2 regions of the Ramlibacter sp. G4-7 genome follow, and region 2 is predicted to be linked to the other one. Evidence: predicted binding sites of a transcription regulator. Region 2 holds the regulator's gene; the other holds the start of a gene.

Region 1 (7,640 bases), on a different contig from region 2:
CCGAGATGTCCGTCAGGGTCGAGTAGCGAGTGTTGGCCCAGTCGCGCGCCTGGCTGCGCCATTCACCTGGCGGATCGTTGGGCGCGGCATTGGCCGTGGTTCGTGCCGTCTCCTGCGCCAGCGGCATGGCGGCCGGCCAGGGCGCCAACATCGCCGCGATCACCAGCAGGCGCGCCCGTGCTGCCGCGGCCAAGAGTCTCGACGTCATGCTGAATCTCCCGCTGGTCCAAAATATCGGACTACGATATATACGCGGTCTGCGCGCCCGGCGGGCCCCGGAACACTCATCCATGGTCAAAAAAAACAAACTGGACAAGGCCGACTACGTGGCACGCGCACGCTTTCGACACCAGCTGAGGCTGTTCGAACGCTTCACCGAGGAAGCGTGCGCCCGGCAGAAGATCACCCTCGCGCAGTACCTGTTGCTGCTGCAGGTCAAGGGCCGTCCGGATCGCGACTGGGCGCTGGTCGCCGAGCTGGCCGAGTGCCTGCTGCTGCGGCATCACACGACCGTGGAACTCGCGGGACGGTGCGAGCTGGCGGGACTCGTCAGCCGGGAGCGCGACCCGGACGATCTTCGCAAGGTGCGGGTGAGCCTCACGCCAGCCGGCGAAAGGGTGGTGGAGCGGATTGCACGGGAACACCACGGGGAGCTCGAGCAGCTCCAGGGCCACATCCGCAAGGTCTTGCACCCCTAGGGAAGCGCAAAGCCGGGCTCACCGTGCAAGCGCACGTTCTCCAGGCCGGCAGCGCTTGCCACTTTCGGTACGATGGCCACAAGCATGAAACGCATCGCCGCAACACTGATCACGTTCTGGGCCGTCGCGTGCCTGGCCGCGCCATCGCCTGCACGTCCCGAAATCGATGCGCTGCTCGCGCGGCTGCAGGCCTCCGGCTGCAGCTTTGCCCGCAACGGCTCCTGGCACGGGGGAGCCGAGGCGCGCACGCACCTGATGCGCAAGCTGCAGTACTTGGAGGACCGCAACCTGGTGCAGACCACCGAGCAGTTCATCGACCGCGCCGCCTCGCAGAGCAGCATGTCGGGCAAGCCCTACCAGGTCCGCTGCGGCAACGAAGCGCCGATGGAAAGCAGGACCTGGATGACGAAGGAACTCAAGGCGATGCGGGCGGCGAAGTAGCCATGCCGGAGCCGGGCTTGCGTTTCGAGCCCTTGCGGGAAGCCGACCTCGCGCTGCTGCACGCCTGGCTGCAACGCGCGCACGTCGCCGCGTGGTGGCAGCCCACGCCCACCGTGGACGAACTGCGCGCCGACTACTTCGGCCCCGAGGCGGACGCCGCCCAGGCCTGCATGGCGTGGCACGAAGGCGAGCGGATCGGCTTCATCCAGTGCTACTCGGTCATGCACTCGGGCGCGGGCTGGTGGCCGGATGAAACCGATCCCGGTGCCCGCGGCATCGACCAGTTCCTCGCCGACGGCACACGCCTGGGCCAGGGCCTGGGCCGCGCCATGATCCGCGCCTTCCTGGAGCAGGTCTTCGCCGACCCGGCGGTGACCGTCGTGCAGACCGATCCGCAGCCCGGCAACGAGCGTGCCATCCGGTGCTACCGCGCCGCCGGCTTTCGCGATGCCGGCATCGTGAAGACCCCCGACGGCCCGGCCTTGCTGATGCGCTTGCGCCGCGACCAGCTCTAGGGTTTTCCCGCGCGGGCCCCAGTCGATTTCCGCCATAGTCCTTCGTCGTGCATGCAGAGGGCCATCCTCTGTCCAACAGGAAGCACCATGCCCAGCACCAACACCAGCACCGTCCGCCTGCACCGCGTCCTGCGTGCCCCGCCGGAGCGCGTCTACCGCGCCTTCCTCGATCCCGATGCCATGGCCAAGTGGCTGCCGCCCCACGGCTTCACCGGCAAGGTGCACCGCATGGATGCCGAGGTGGGAGGCGAGTGGCGCATGCACTTCACCAACTTCGGCACCAGGAACGCCCACTCCTTCGGCGGCAAGTACCTCGAGCTGGTGCCCGGCCAGAAGCTGCGCTACACGAGCGTGTTCGACGACAAGAACCTTCCCGGCGAGATGACCACCACGGTGGTGCTCACGAAGGTCTCGGTGGGCACCGAGATGCAGGTCACGCAGGAAGGCATCCCGGCGGTCATTCCGCCCGAGGCCTGTTACCTCGGCTGGCAGGAGTCGCTGATGCAACTGGCCAAGCTGGTGGAGCCCGAGATCCCGGGCTGAGCAACGATGCACAAGAGCCGCCTGGGGACCATCGTCATCGACTGCCAGACGCAGGACGTGGCCGCGGCCGCCGCCTTCTGGTCCCAGGCGCTGGGCTGGCCGGTGCGCGAACTGTCCGATCCCGGCGACGCGCAGTACCGCCTGTTCGACACGCCGCCCGACCAGCCCACGATGCTGGTGCAGGCCGTGTCGCACCCGAGCCGCGTGCACATCGACATCGAGACCGACGACCTCGAGGCGGAAGTGTCGCGCCTGGAGAAGCTGGGGGCGAAGCGGCTGCAGTTCGTCAAGCGCTGGTGGGTCATGGAGTCGCCCACCGGGCAGCGCTTCTGCGTCGTGCGGCCGCAGCGCAGCGACTTCGCCGAGCGGGCCAACGTCTGGGACGGGGACCGCTAGCCTTTGGACCTGCTGCTGGTCCTCGTCGCGGGGCTGTTCGCCGGCACGCTGGGCGGCATCGTCGGCACCGGCTCCTCGCTGGTGCTGATGCCCATCCTGGTCGTGATGTTCGGGCCGCGGCAGGCGGTGCCGATCATGGCCATCGCGGCCATCATGGGCAACCTGGGGCGGGTGCTGGCCTGGCGCCGCGACATCGACTGGCGGGCCGTCGCTGCCTACTGCACCACGGCCGTTCCTGGCGCCATGATCGGGGCGCGCCTGCTGCTGGCGATCCCGCCGGGCGTGGCCGAGACGGCGCTGGGCGTGTTCTTCCTCTCGCTGATCCCGGCGCGGCGCTGGCTGCACCGGCACGAGTTCAAGCTCTCGCGCACGCACCTGCTGCTGCTGGGCGGACCGATCGGCGTGCTGACCGGACTGGTGGTGTCGACCGGGCCGATCACCGTGCCGCTGTTCACCTTCTACGGGCTGGAACGCGGTGCGTTCCTCGGGACGGAGGCGGCCGGTTCCATCGGCATGTACGCGGCCAAGGTCGCCACCTTCCAGGTCTTCGGTGCCTTGCCGATCGAGGTGGTGGTGCAAGGGCTGGGCGTCGGCGCGACGCTCATGGCCGGGTCCTTCATCGGACGCTTCGTCGTGCTGAAGATCTCGCCGTCGGCGTACCGGTCGCTGATCGACGGGCTGATGCTGTGCTCGGGGGTGTCGCTGTTGTGGGCGGCTGTGCGCTAGGGGGCGGGGCGCGTGGGGTGAGGGGTGGTCGGTGGGCCACCCTGCAAAACCCACGTCGTCATTCCAGCCCCACCACCTGCAGATAATCCGGCACCGTCACGTTCCACCGCAGCTTGCGTTCGATGCGCTGGCGCAGCGCGTCGGCGGCGGCGGGTTCGCCATGCGTAACGAAGATGCGGCGCGGGGCCGAGGGCGCCGTGCGCAGCCAGGCCTCGATCTCCCCCGCGTCCGCATGGGCCGACAGGGCGTCGATGCGGGCGACTTCCGCGCGCACCGGCACGTCCTGGCCGTGGATGCGCACCGTGGGCGCGCCGGCGGCCAGCGACGCACCGCGCGTGCCACCGGCCTGGAAGCCGGCCAGCAGGATCGTGTTGCGCTTGTCCGGCGCGAAGCGCTCGATGTGGTGCACCACGCGCCCGCCCGTGGCCATGCCGCTGCCGGCGATGATGACCATCGGCCCCTTGCGCGCATTGAGTTCGCGCGACTCCTCCGGCGTGCGCACGATCTGCGCGCCGTGGCAGATCGCATCGCATTCCTGGGCCGAGATGCGCAGCTCCGCCCGGTGGCGGCGGTACACCTCCAGCGCGTCGGTGGCCATGGGGCTGTTCAGGTAGACGGGCAGGTGGTGGATGCGCTTGTGCTTCTTGAGCACCTGGATGCCGTGCAGCATGGTCTGCGCCCGCCCGATGGCGAACGCCGGGATCACCAGCGTGCCGCCCCGCGCGGCGGTCCGGTTGATCACCTCCGCGAGCTGCTCGAACGGGTCGACCCGGGAATGCAGCCGGTCGCCGTAGGTGGACTCGACGACCGCATAGTCGCCCTGCGGCATCGGCTCGGGCGCGTGCAGCACCGGGTCGTCGCTGCGCCCCAGGTCGCCCGAGAAGACGATGGAGCGGGCGCCGTCCGTGATGCGCACCACCGACGCGCCAGGCATGTGGCCGGCATGGGACAGGCGCGCGGTGAGCCAGGGCGTCGGCCGGAAGTCCTCGTGCCAGGGCATGGGCTCGAAGCGCTCCAGGCAGTGCACCGCGTCCGCGCGCGTGTACAGGGGCAGGGCGGGTGCGTGCTTGCTCGTGTGGTGGCGGTTGGCGAAATCCGCTTCCTCTTCCTGCAGCCAGCCGCTGTCCGGCAGCAGGATGCGGCAGAGGTCCCGCGTGGCCGCGCTGCAGAAGATCGCCCCGCGAAAGCCCTGCTTCACGAGCAAGGGCAGGTAGCCGCTGTGGTCGATGTGCGCGTGGGTGAGCACCACGGCCGAAATGTCCCGCGCCTGCACCGGCAGCGGCTCCCAGTTGCGCAGGCGCAGCTGCTTGTAGCCCTGGAACAGGCCGCAGTCGACGAGCACGGCGCCGTCGCGGCCGCGCAGCAGGTACTTGGAGCCGGTGACGGTGCCGGTGGCACCCAGGAACTGGAGCTGCATGCCGCGATCTGGCCACTGCCCGGCCGCTGGCGGTTTGCGCTGGATCAAGCCCGGCGCCCCGCACGGCTGGGCGTGCTGGCGCGGCTTTGCGGCTGGGATACCACACTCGAACGCACGCGATTCCTACAGGCAAGCCCTCCTGGCCGCAGGACCATTGGTTCACCTCTACCATGGGACCATCGCATGCCTGACGTGAAGCAGGAGCCTGCCAGCCAAACCATGGACGCGAATCCCAAGACGTCCCCCCCACTCCCCGAGCCCCCGCTGGACGCGCGCCTGACGGAGCAGCGCAATCCGCGCAGCACGCGGATCGACCAGCTGTCCTCGCTGGAGATCGTCGACCTGGTCAACGCCGAGGACCGGCTGTGCGCCGCCGCGGTCAGCGACGAGCGCGTGCAGATCGCGCGGGCCATCGACCTCGTCGTGGACTGCTTCCAGCAGGGCGGCCGCCTGATCTATGTCGGCGCGGGCACCTCCGGCCGCCTGGGCGTGCTGGACGCCTCGGAGATGCCGCCCACGTACCGCACCGACCCCGACATGGTGCAAGGGGTCATGGCCGGCGGCTACGAGGCCTTGCTGCGCGCGCAGGAGGGCGCCGAGGACCATCCCGGCGACGGCGCCGCCGCCATGGACGAACGCAACGTGGACGCGAAGGACTTCGTGCTGGGCATCGCCGCCTCGGGCACGACGCCCTATGTGCACGGCGCCTTGCAGCGTGCGCGCGAGCGCGGTGCGCGGACCGGTTTCCTGCTGTGCACCTATCCGTCCGAGGAGCTGCTGCAGACGCACGACGTGGTCATCGCGCCGCTGGTGGGACCCGAGGTGGTCACCGGATCCACCCGCATGAAGGCGGGGACGGCGACCAAGATGGTGCTGAACATGTTGAGCACCGGCGCGATGGTGCGCATGGGCAAGGTCTACGGCAACCTGATGGTGGACCTGCAGGTCACCTGCCAGAAGCTGCAGGACCGCGGCGAGCGCATCCTGGTGGAGACGCTGGGCGTGGACCGGGCGGAGGCCGAGCGCCTGCTGGACGCCTCCGGTGGCCACGTGAAGACCGCCATCGTCATGAAGCGCTTCGGCGTCGATGCCGAGGAGGCGCGCAGGAAGATCGAGAAGGCGGGCGGGTCGATCGCGGCGTTGAAGTGAACGCAAGACGGTGGGGTTCGCGTTCGCTCACCGGCCGCGGCGTCGCCGCGCCACCCTACGAAGCGTGGTTCGTCTTGTAGCGTGGCGGTGCGCCAGCGCAGCGGCGAACCCCACCGCGCACGCGTCGCTCACTTGGTCGCGGTCTCGCTCCAGGGCATCTCTTTCCACAGCTGCTTGAAGCCGGCTTCCGCTTCCTTCAGCTCCGCCTCGTACTTGGCCGGCGGCATGTAGCGCAGCGGCGCGAAGTAGCCGGCCGCCTTGGCCTGGAACTCCGGATCGGCGGCGGCCTTCTCCACGGCCTTCACCAGCTGCTCCTTCACCGCAGGCGGCAGCCCCTTGGGCGCGGCGATCCCGCGCAGGGATGCCATCACGATGTCGTAGCCCTGTTCCTTGAACGTCTGCAGGCCGGGGGCCAGCGTCGTGCGCGAGGTGCTCATCTGGCCCAGGTTGCGCATGGGCGAGCCGCCCTTTTCGTACTGCAGCGCCTCGCCGATGTTCATGGACGCCATGTAGATCTGCTTGCCCACCACCCCCTGGTGCACTTCGGCCGCGCCCTTGAACGGCACGTGCGTCAGCTTCACGCCGGCGGCGCGCTCGAACATCATCGCGGCGAGGTGGTCGTCGGAGCCGATGCCCGTCGTGCCGTAGCTCACCTTGCCCGGATTGGCCTTGGCATACGCGACCAGCTCCGCCAGGTTCTTCACCGGCGTGTCGGCGTGCACCGAGAAGTTGCCCGGATCGTCGATCACGTTGCCCAGCAGGTCGAAGCCGCTCCAGTGGTACGTCGCCTTGCGCTCGATGGGGATCGTCAGCACGTTGGGCGTGTTGATGAAGCCGATGGTGTAGCCGTCGGCCGGCGCATTGGCCACCTCGGAGAAGCCGATGCCGCCGCCGGCGCCCGGCCGGTTCAGCACCACGACCGAGGCGTTGTTGCCCAGGTACTTGGCGATGTAGGGCGCGATCAGCCGCGCGGTGATGTCGGTGCCGCCGCCGGGGGCGTAGGCCACGATCATCTTGATCGGCTGCTCGGGGTAGGCCGCGTGCGCGACGGCCGCGACGGCGCCAAGCACCAGGCCAGGCAGCAGCCGGCGCAGCACGGTGGGAATGAACTTCATCTCTTCGTCTCCTTGGGTCTTGCGAGCACTCAGCGCAGGATGCGCGCGCGTCTCTGTTCGTAGGCGGGCCACACCTCGGGGTTGACCAGCCGCGGCGGACGGCCGCCCTGTAGCACCTGCGCGATCTGCTCGGCCGACATGGCGGCCACGTCGCGGCGGCACTCGTGCGTCACGCCCGCGGTGTGGAAGGTGGCGTAGACGTTCTCCATCGCCAGCAGCGGGTGGTCCAGCGGCGGCGGTTCGCGGTCCCACACGTCCACGCCGGCGCCGGCGAGGTGGCCGGAGCGCAGCGCCTCCACCAGGGCCTGCTCGTCGTGGATGCCGCCGCGCGCGGTCGTGATGAAGATGGCGCCCTGCTTCATGCGCGCAAAGGCGCGGGCATCGATCATCTTCAGCGTCGTGGCATCGCGCGGGCAGTGCAGCGACACGATGTCTGCTTCGGCCAGCAGCTCGTCGAGGCTCACGGCACGCGCCCCACGCCGCTCGATCTCTTCCGGTGCCAGCAGCGGGTCGCAGGCGATGACCTCCAGGCCGAAGGCCTTCGCCAGGGCCGCCACGCGGGTGCCCACGTGGCCGATGCCGACCAGGCCCACCGTCTGGCCGCGCAGCTCGTGGCCCATGATCGTTTCGCGGCCGAAGC
Region 2 (7,640 bases):
CGGTACAGGCGCCGGTTGTGGCGGCGCATCAGCAGCTCGAAGGCGGCGGGGTCGCCCGCGCGCAGGCGCGGCAGCAGTTCCTCGTCCGCCGGTGCCGTGGCGATCTTCGGGGCGACGTTCATGGCAGCTTCACCGTTGCCTTCATGCCCGGATGGTAGATGCAGACATAGCCGTGCGAGCCCTTGCCGCGGGCCGTCCAGGTCCAGCTCTTGCCCGGAGCAATGGCGCCGGAGTCGAAGGCGCCCTTGGCGGTCGCCGTGTGCGGCACCACGTCCTTGTTCTGCCAGACCACCTTGTCGCCCGGCTGGACCGTGAGTTCGGCGGGCTGGAAGGCCATCCCCTCGATGGTCACCACGCGGGTGCCGGCCGCCGCCAGCCCCGGCAGGAGGCAGGCGGCGGCGGCGATGCCAACGACGGCTCTTCTCATTTCAGTTGCGCCTGCAGCTGCTTGGCGTGCTCGAGGTGCTGCACCAGGGCCGGCCGCACCTTCTCGATCAGCGCCTTGAGCTCGTCGTTCTTCGCCGACGGCAGCAGCGTCTTGTCCACCGCGTCGATCACGGCCTGGTGGTAGGTGACCTCCTGGTCGACGTAGGCCTTGTCGAATTCCTTGCCCTTGAGCTTCTTCAGCTTCGCGACATTCGCATCGCCGCCCTTCTTCAGGCTCGCGCTCGTGTCGTTGCCCTCGGGCTTGACCTTCAGCTTCTTCACCAGGGCGGTGGCCGACTTGTTGACCGCGGTGTGGTCGGTGACCATCTGCTTGCCGAACGCGCGCACGTCCCTGGACGAAGCTTTCTTCTCGGCCAGCTTGCCGGCGTCGATGTCGACCTGGTTGGCCGTGACCACGATGTGGGCGATCTGCGGATCGCTGGGGCCGGTCTGGGCATGCAGGCCGAAGGCGGTGAAGCCGGCGATCAGCCCGGCTGCGAGGATGCGCGCGCGCATGGGGAACTCCTTTGTGGGTTGCGAGGGTATGGACGCCGCGACTCCGGCCGGCGTTCCCGGCCGCTTCCCATCCGTCGGCAAGCCAGTCTTCGTCGGCTTCCGTCCTACCCGGCCGGGTCCACGGCCGGCGCAGACTGGACCTCTATCCAGTCCTGACGCACATGGCGATCAACCTGGTCGTGGTGACGCTCTACGTGGTGAATGCGTGGACGCGCGCGAGCGATTCCGCCTCGCCCGGCATGGCGCTGGGCCTGTCGCTGGTCGGGATCGCCCTGCTGCTGGTGTCCGGTTGGTTGGGCGGGAAGATGGTGTACCTCAAAGGCGTCGCCGTCCACACGCAAGAAGAGGCGTCGGCGGCGGCGACGAACGATCCCTGGCGCGCCGATCGCAGGAGCTCCAACCGCAGCACGGCGGCGGGCCGCATGCCGCGCATGGGCGAGCGCGCCATGGCCAAGGACGGCGACGTGCGGGAGACGGATCGCAGCTGAACTTCCCCCGACGCGCACGAAGGCCGCTCGTGGAGCGGCCTTGTCGATAAGCGCGAGGCTGCGGTCAGCCTTGCGTGCCTCCCTTGAGCTGTCGTTGCACCAGTTGGTCGAGGGCGCTCGAGGTGCTGCTCGCCGTGCAGGCCGCGGTGCCGCTGTTACGTTGCTGCCCGAGGACGTTCGCGCCCACGCCGCAGACGGTGGCAGCGATGCCGATCGGGACCTGCACCGTGACCGGGATCTGGCTCACGTCCACGTTGATGTTCTTGGCGATGTTGTTCGCGACATTGTGAACATCGACGTTGACGAGGCCGGACTGCTGCGCGAACGCGCCGGTCGCAAGGACTGCGCCGAGGCCGAGAACGGCCGCCATGGATTTCACTTTCATGATTCACCTCCGTGTGTACTGGATCGGGTCGCGGCGGCAAGACCATCTCGCCGTCCGTGCCTCCCATTTTTGGGATCGACGCGTGGCTTCCCAGCCCCTGCCGGCGCCTTTACGGCCTCTTACCGCGCCGAGCTTGCGGGCACACGAAAGTTGCTGCATCGGGCACTCAGCGATAAGGCGCCGTGCTGGTCCGTGTAACGTCGCTGGCACGACGATGGACGGCGGCTTGCAGACGCAGCCGTTTGCTCCAGATCAAGGCGGCCGCCCGTCGACGGACCAAAATGAACGGCATCGTCCTCCGGGCCCCGCCATGAACCCGAGCGCCTCCTCTCCCCTGCTGGTCCAGCAATTCGCGGCGCGTCTGCGCGAGCGGGCAAGCGAGCTGCAGGGGCTGCTGCAAGCGGCCGCCGTCGCCGGCATCACGCTGGACGCCCCCGGCGAGGTGACCGACTTCAAGGACATGGCAGCGCAGGACACGCGGGCCGTGGTCGACGAGGTGACGCGCGCCCACGCGGCCGACGAACTCGAACAGATCGCGGCCGCCCTGCGGCGGGTGGACGCCGGCACCTACGGGGAATGCGCGGATTGCGGCGACCGCATCGACGAGCGCCGCCTGCGGGCGCTGCCGGCCACCGCCTTCTGCACCGGCTGCCAGGCCGCGCACGAGCGGCCCGCGCCCAGGCGCTGACGCTCAGCGCGCCGCGGCCTGCCGCTCCACCTCGCCGCGCTTCATGCGCAGGTAGGCGTCGCGTTCGACTTCGTGCAGCTGGCGCGGGTACTTTTCGGTCGCCTCGAACCAGGCCTGCAGCCGCCGCTCGAGCTGCTGCTGCGGCGGCGCCGCCAGCGAATCCAGGTAGGCATCGATGGCGAGGTAGTAGCGCATGGTGTTGCGCTCCACGACGCCCCGCATGCCGCCGACGAAGGCGTCGTCATCCGACCGCGACGCATCCAGGCGCGTGAAGCCCACCTTGTCCCGCCCCGTGGTGCCCAGATACACCTTGATGGCGAGCTCGCTGGCCAGGCCATGGCTGAGCGCATAGCCCATGTGCAGGAAGGTGCGATTGGAGTCCAGCGGCACCGCCTCGGCCAGCAGCCGGTAGTCCCGCGTGTCGTAGGGTCCGTCGCCGGACTCCAGCGTCGCGGCGACATAGTCCGGCTTCACGACCGGGGGGCGCCAGCTGAAGGCCAGGCGCGAGGCGGACTCGAGGGACTGCGGGTCCTTCTTGCCGATGCGCACGTCCAGGGTCGTGCCGGCCTGCTCCTGCACGCGCCGGCAGTACTTGGTGTTCAGGTGCAGGATCAGGATCTCGCACCACTGGCCCGGGTCCGACAGCGCGGCCGCGACCTTGGGGAACGGGTGATCGAGGATCGCATACACCTCGCCGTCGACGCGGCGCGAGGCCTGCTCCGACTTGAGCACCAGCGGGCCGCCGAAGGCGTTGCTCGCCAGTTCCGGGGCCAGCGCGGCATGGCGGCCCTGCAGCGCGGCGGGTCCGAGCGCGCCCGCGGAGTGCGCAAGCAAGGGAAGCGACAGGGCGAGCGCGAGCAGCGCCATCCAGGGTTTCTTGTTCATCACGCAACGATAGGCGCTGCGCGCGAAGGCGACGTGTGAAAACGCAATTCCCCGCCTGCCGAGGCAGGCTTCCCGGCTTGTGCTTGCAGACTTCGGCCGCGCCCCCGGTCGCTTCCGCGAACTGGCGTAACCTTGCGCCTGCGGCGCCGCCCACCCAGGGTGGCGCGCGGAGACGACGCATGGACACCATCATCCTGGCCCTGCCCGGCGCGGAAAGGCTGGCCGAAACACTCGCGCAGCAACTGCATTGCGGCGCCAGCACGCTCGAGCTGCACCGCTTCCCCGACGGCGAAGGTGTCGTGCGGCTGCGCACCGGCGTCGACGGCCGCCGCGTGCTGCTGGTGGCGCACCTCGATCGGCCCGATGACAAGACGCTGCCGCTGCTGTTCGCCGCCGACGCCGCACGGGAGCTGGGCGCGCGCGAGCTGGGCCTGGTGGCGCCCTACCTACCCTACATGCGGCAGGACGAGCGTTTCCGGGCGGGCGAGGCGATCACCTCGCGCAGCTACGCGCGACTGCTGTCCTCGACGGTCGATTTCCTGCTCACCATCGACCCGCACCTGCACCGCCTGCCCAGCCTGGACGCGATCTACACGATTCCCACCCGCGTGGTCGCCGCGGCGCCGGCGATCGCCGCCTGGGTGCGGCGCGAAGTGGAGCGGCCGATCCTGGTCGGCCCCGACAGCGAGAGCGAGCAGTGGGTCGCGGACGTGGCGCGCCGGCTGGGCGCGCCGCACGTCGTCATGAGCAAGGTCCGCCGCGGCGACCGGGACGTGCAGGTGACGCTGCCCGAAGGCGCCGCGCACGACGGTCGCACCCCGGTGCTGGTGGACGACATCATCTCCAGCGGCCACACCATGGCGACCGCGGCGAAGGTGCTGCGGGAGGCGGGCTGGGCCCGGCCCTGGTGCGTGGGCGTGCATGCCTTGCTCGATCCCCCGGGGGTCGACATGCTGCACCGCGCCGGCATCGCGCGCATTGCCAGCTGCGACACGGTGCCGCACGCGACCAATGCCATCGCGGTGGCCCCGCTGCTGGCCGAAGCCCTCCGCGGGCAGCTGTCCGCCTGAAACGCGCGCGTCAGGCGTGCGGCTCGCGCCAGGGCGTAGGCCCCTCACGCGGCAGGGTGTGCGGGTGCGGGACGTGCACGTTGAGCGCGCGCAATTGATGCTCCAGCTGCGCGATGCGCTGCAGATAGCCCAGGAGCAGGCTGACGGTGAACAGGTCCAGGTCGTAATGGGAGTGCAGGCGCGCCGCCTCGAGCAGCGGGGGCACGCAGGCAGCACTGTACTCCCGGCTGCCGGGCCCCCCCATCGCCGGCACCAGCGAGCCGTATTCCACCAGTTCGTCCAGCTGCGCCGTGCTCATGCTGCAGATCAGCGCGAGTTCATCCTGGCCGATGCGGCGCAGCGGGTCGAGCCAGGTCAGGTCGGGAATTTCAGTGGCCATGGCAGGCCTCCTTCGCAGGAGTGGCGCGCAAGGCCGCGCGCGCACCGGCACAGCTTACGCCGTGCCGCGCCATCCAGGGGGCCGCCCCGATCACTGGACACGCAGGTCGAACGCGCGCTGCAGGCCCGCCAGGTCCGTGATCCGCACGTGCTTCTTGTCCACTTCCAGCAGGCGCTGCTGGGCGAAGGCGGAGAAAGTGCGGCTGACGGTCTCCAGTTTCATGCCCAGGTAGCTGCCGATCTCCGCCCGCGACATGCGCAGGTGGAATTCGCTCGCGGAGTAGCCGCGGGCCTTCATCCGTTGCGAGATGTTGAGGAGGAAGGCGGCCAGGCGCTCTTCGGCGTTCATCGACCCGAGCAGCATCATCAGGCTGTGCTCGCGCACGATCTCGCGGCTCATGAGACGGGAGATCACGTGCTGCAGGTCGACGCTGGTGGCGGCCAGTTCGCTCAGGTGGGCGTAGGGGATCGCGCAGATCTCGGCATCCTCCAGCGCCACGGCGCTGCTGGCGTGCTTGCCCGAGGCCAGGCCATCGAACCCGAGCAGCTCGCCGGCCATCTGGAAGCCGGTGACCTGCTCGCGCCCGTCCTTCAGGTTCAGGGTGGACTTGAAGGTGCCGCTGCGCACCGCGTACATGCACTGGAAACGGTCGCCCTCGTGGTACAGCGCCTGGCCCTCCTTGATCCGGCGGCGCGCGAACCTCAGGCCGTCCAGCCGCTCGACGTCGCTGCCCGTCAGGCCGCAGGGCAGGCACAGGTCCTTCAGGTGGCAGCTGGAGCACTGCGTCACCAGCGGCGCCGGCGTGCAGGCGGCGTCGCCGGCGTGCGCCCGGTCGATGAAGTGGATGGTGGCGACGGAAGCGGTGGCGGTGGTCATGTTCCCTCCTTCTGGCTTGTTCAATGGACCGCGTGCCGCCCTGCCGTTTCCACGGCACGGGCCAGCTGGTCGAATTCGGTGCTCTTGTCCAGGAAGCTCACGGCGCCCTCGCCCAGGTAGCGCTTGCGGTAGGCCGGGGCGGAGTTGTTGCTGAAGACGACGAAGGCGACCTGCGGGTCCGCCAGGCGCACGGCCTTGAGCACCTGCAATCCGCTGCCGCCTTCCAGCTGCACGTCCAGCACGACGACGTCGGGGTGGCAACGCAGGATGCCGGCGATGCAGCTCTCCGGCGTGGCGGCCTCGCCCACGATGGCGATGTCGGCCGCCCCGAGCAGCGCGTTGACGCGCTCGCGGATCTGCAGCGAATCGTCGGCGAGGAACACCTTGATGCAGCCGTTCGGGGTCATGCCTGCACTATGGGCATCCGGCCGGATTCGCGACATCGGAGCCGGCTGAATCGCTGGCTCGGAGGAGTCCGAATCGCCGCGGCGCGCGGGACTAGGGTCCCTAGGAATCGTCCTAGCCGCCTGGCTTGATCCGCATCAAGCGGTCGCGCGCTGCGTCGTCCCACCATGGGGGATCTCAATGCGAACGGAAGGCAAGCCATGTACAAGCGCATCCTCGTGCCGGTGGACGGCAGCGACACCTCGAACAAGGCCCTGGTCGCCGGCTTGCAGCTGGCGCGCGAGGGCGGCGGCCGCGTGCGGCTGGTGCACGTGCTCGATCCGATGGCTTTCATCAGCACCGGCTACGGGCCGGTGGTGGACTTGCTGGATGTCGGCAAGAAGGGGGCCGCCAAGGTGCTGGCCGACGCCCTGGAGATCGCCCGGGCCGCCGGCGTGCCCGCGGACACGAAGTTGCTGGACGCCCCGGGGGCGCGCATCGGCGAAGACATCGCGGCGGAGGCGCGGTCCTGGGAGGCCGACCTGGTGGTCGTCGGCACCCACGGTCGCCGCGGTGTGAGCCGGGTCCTGCTGGGAAGCGGGGCGGAGCAGGTTCTGCGCATGGCGCCGGTGCCCGTCCTGGCCGTCCGCAGCGACCCGCCGCCGGCCTGAGCCGACACCCGCCAGGCAAACGCACGCTTAGGTCGTATTGTTGACCTTCGGTTACGAATAGGTCGCCTTGCCCGGCGGCCTTCCGTGAAGTCCGTCACCTTGCCAGGCTTGTCAGCCCCGGCCGCCCGGCATACCTTTGGCAGGACCGGTCACAGGCCAATACAAGTCGGTGGGAACAACATGCGCTGGTTCAAAGGCACTCTGCGGCAAAGCATCTATGGCCTCCTGGGCAACCCCCTGGATCCGAGCGAGTCCGTGCTCGATTCGGGCACCGAGGACATCCGCGAAGCGATGCTGGCGCTGCTCACGCAAGCCGGCGGCCGGCAATTCGCCAACGTGACGCGCCGGGTGCGCTATGCCAGCGACGTCCAGGCGCTCTGGTACCTGCGCGGCGACCTGCTCGCCACCCTGGCGACCGTGCACGGTGAGATGGGGGCCCGCCAGCAGGTGCAGCGCGTGACGCGCATGTTCCAGGGCCTGCTTCCCGGCAGCCTGACCTCGCGCCCCAGCCCCCTGATGAACTGAGGGCCTCCGGCGCCCGACGACCAGCGCGGCATCGCCGCGCTTTTTTCATGCCTCAGTGCGCGTGCGCGTGGCCCCAGAACAGCAGGGCGTCGCGCCCTTCCGCGGCGAGCGTCACCTCGGCACCGACCGGCAGGCACACCTTGGTCGGCACGTGGCCGAAGGGCAGCCCGGTCAGGACGGGAGCCTTGACCTGCGTGCGCAGCCAGTCGATCACCGTCTTGAGCTTGAAGCCCTTGTCGTGCGGCACCGGCACCCAGTTGGTGAAGTGTCCGAGCACGATCGCCTTCTGCTTCTGCAGCACGCCGGTGTACAGGAGCTGCGTCAGCATGCGCTCGACGCGGTAGGGA

What was found. The regulator FNR, encoded in region 2, switches genes on or off when oxygen is low (the NO sensors DNR and NnrR bind a similar motif). The targets are predictions, from matches to a motif close to TTGATNNNNATCAA.
Region 1: the regulator FNR is predicted to act here: its motif matches at 4,771-4,784, upstream of AC3EGR_RS09410 (MBL fold metallo-hydrolase RNA specificity domain-containing protein).

Annotation. Positions count from the first base shown of each region.
Region 1 covers NZ_JBYNTT010000005.1:229,401-237,040, forward strand. Annotated here, with positions in the region: gene AC3EGR_RS09375 (PQQ-dependent dehydrogenase, methanol/ethanol family) at 1-208, opposite strand, end outside; gene AC3EGR_RS09380 (MarR family winged helix-turn-helix transcriptional regulator) at 291-698, shown strand; gene AC3EGR_RS09385 (YfeK family protein) at 783-1,139, shown strand; gene AC3EGR_RS09390 (GNAT family N-acetyltransferase) at 1,142-1,654, shown strand; gene AC3EGR_RS09395 (SRPBCC family protein) at 1,742-2,197, shown strand; gene AC3EGR_RS09400 (VOC family protein) at 2,204-2,593, shown strand; gene AC3EGR_RS09405 (sulfite exporter TauE/SafE family protein) at 2,597-3,319, shown strand; gene AC3EGR_RS09410 (MBL fold metallo-hydrolase RNA specificity domain-containing protein) at 3,378-4,736, opposite strand; gene murQ (N-acetylmuramic acid 6-phosphate etherase) at 4,956-5,885, shown strand; gene AC3EGR_RS09420 (tripartite tricarboxylate transporter substrate binding protein) at 6,014-7,000, opposite strand; gene AC3EGR_RS09425 (hydroxyacid dehydrogenase) at 7,030-7,640, opposite strand, start outside.
Region 2 covers NZ_JBYNTT010000002.1:307,069-314,708, reverse strand. Annotated here, with positions in the region: gene AC3EGR_RS04475 (RNA polymerase sigma factor) at 1-122, opposite strand, end outside; gene AC3EGR_RS04470 (cupredoxin domain-containing protein) at 119-427, opposite strand; gene AC3EGR_RS04465 (DUF4142 domain-containing protein) at 424-942, opposite strand; gene AC3EGR_RS04460 (DUF2231 domain-containing protein) at 1,104-1,430, shown strand; gene AC3EGR_RS04455 (hypothetical protein) at 1,495-1,815, opposite strand; gene AC3EGR_RS04450 (TraR/DksA family transcriptional regulator) at 2,126-2,503, shown strand; gene AC3EGR_RS04445 (hypothetical protein) at 2,507-3,388, opposite strand; gene AC3EGR_RS04440 (ribose-phosphate pyrophosphokinase) at 3,568-4,458, shown strand; gene AC3EGR_RS04435 (chaperone modulator CbpM) at 4,469-4,837, opposite strand; gene fnr (fumarate/nitrate reduction transcriptional regulator Fnr) at 4,928-5,713, opposite strand; gene AC3EGR_RS04425 (response regulator) at 5,734-6,120, opposite strand; gene AC3EGR_RS04420 (universal stress protein) at 6,319-6,768, shown strand; gene AC3EGR_RS04415 (hypothetical protein) at 6,949-7,293, shown strand; gene AC3EGR_RS04410 (LD-carboxypeptidase) at 7,346-7,640, opposite strand, start outside.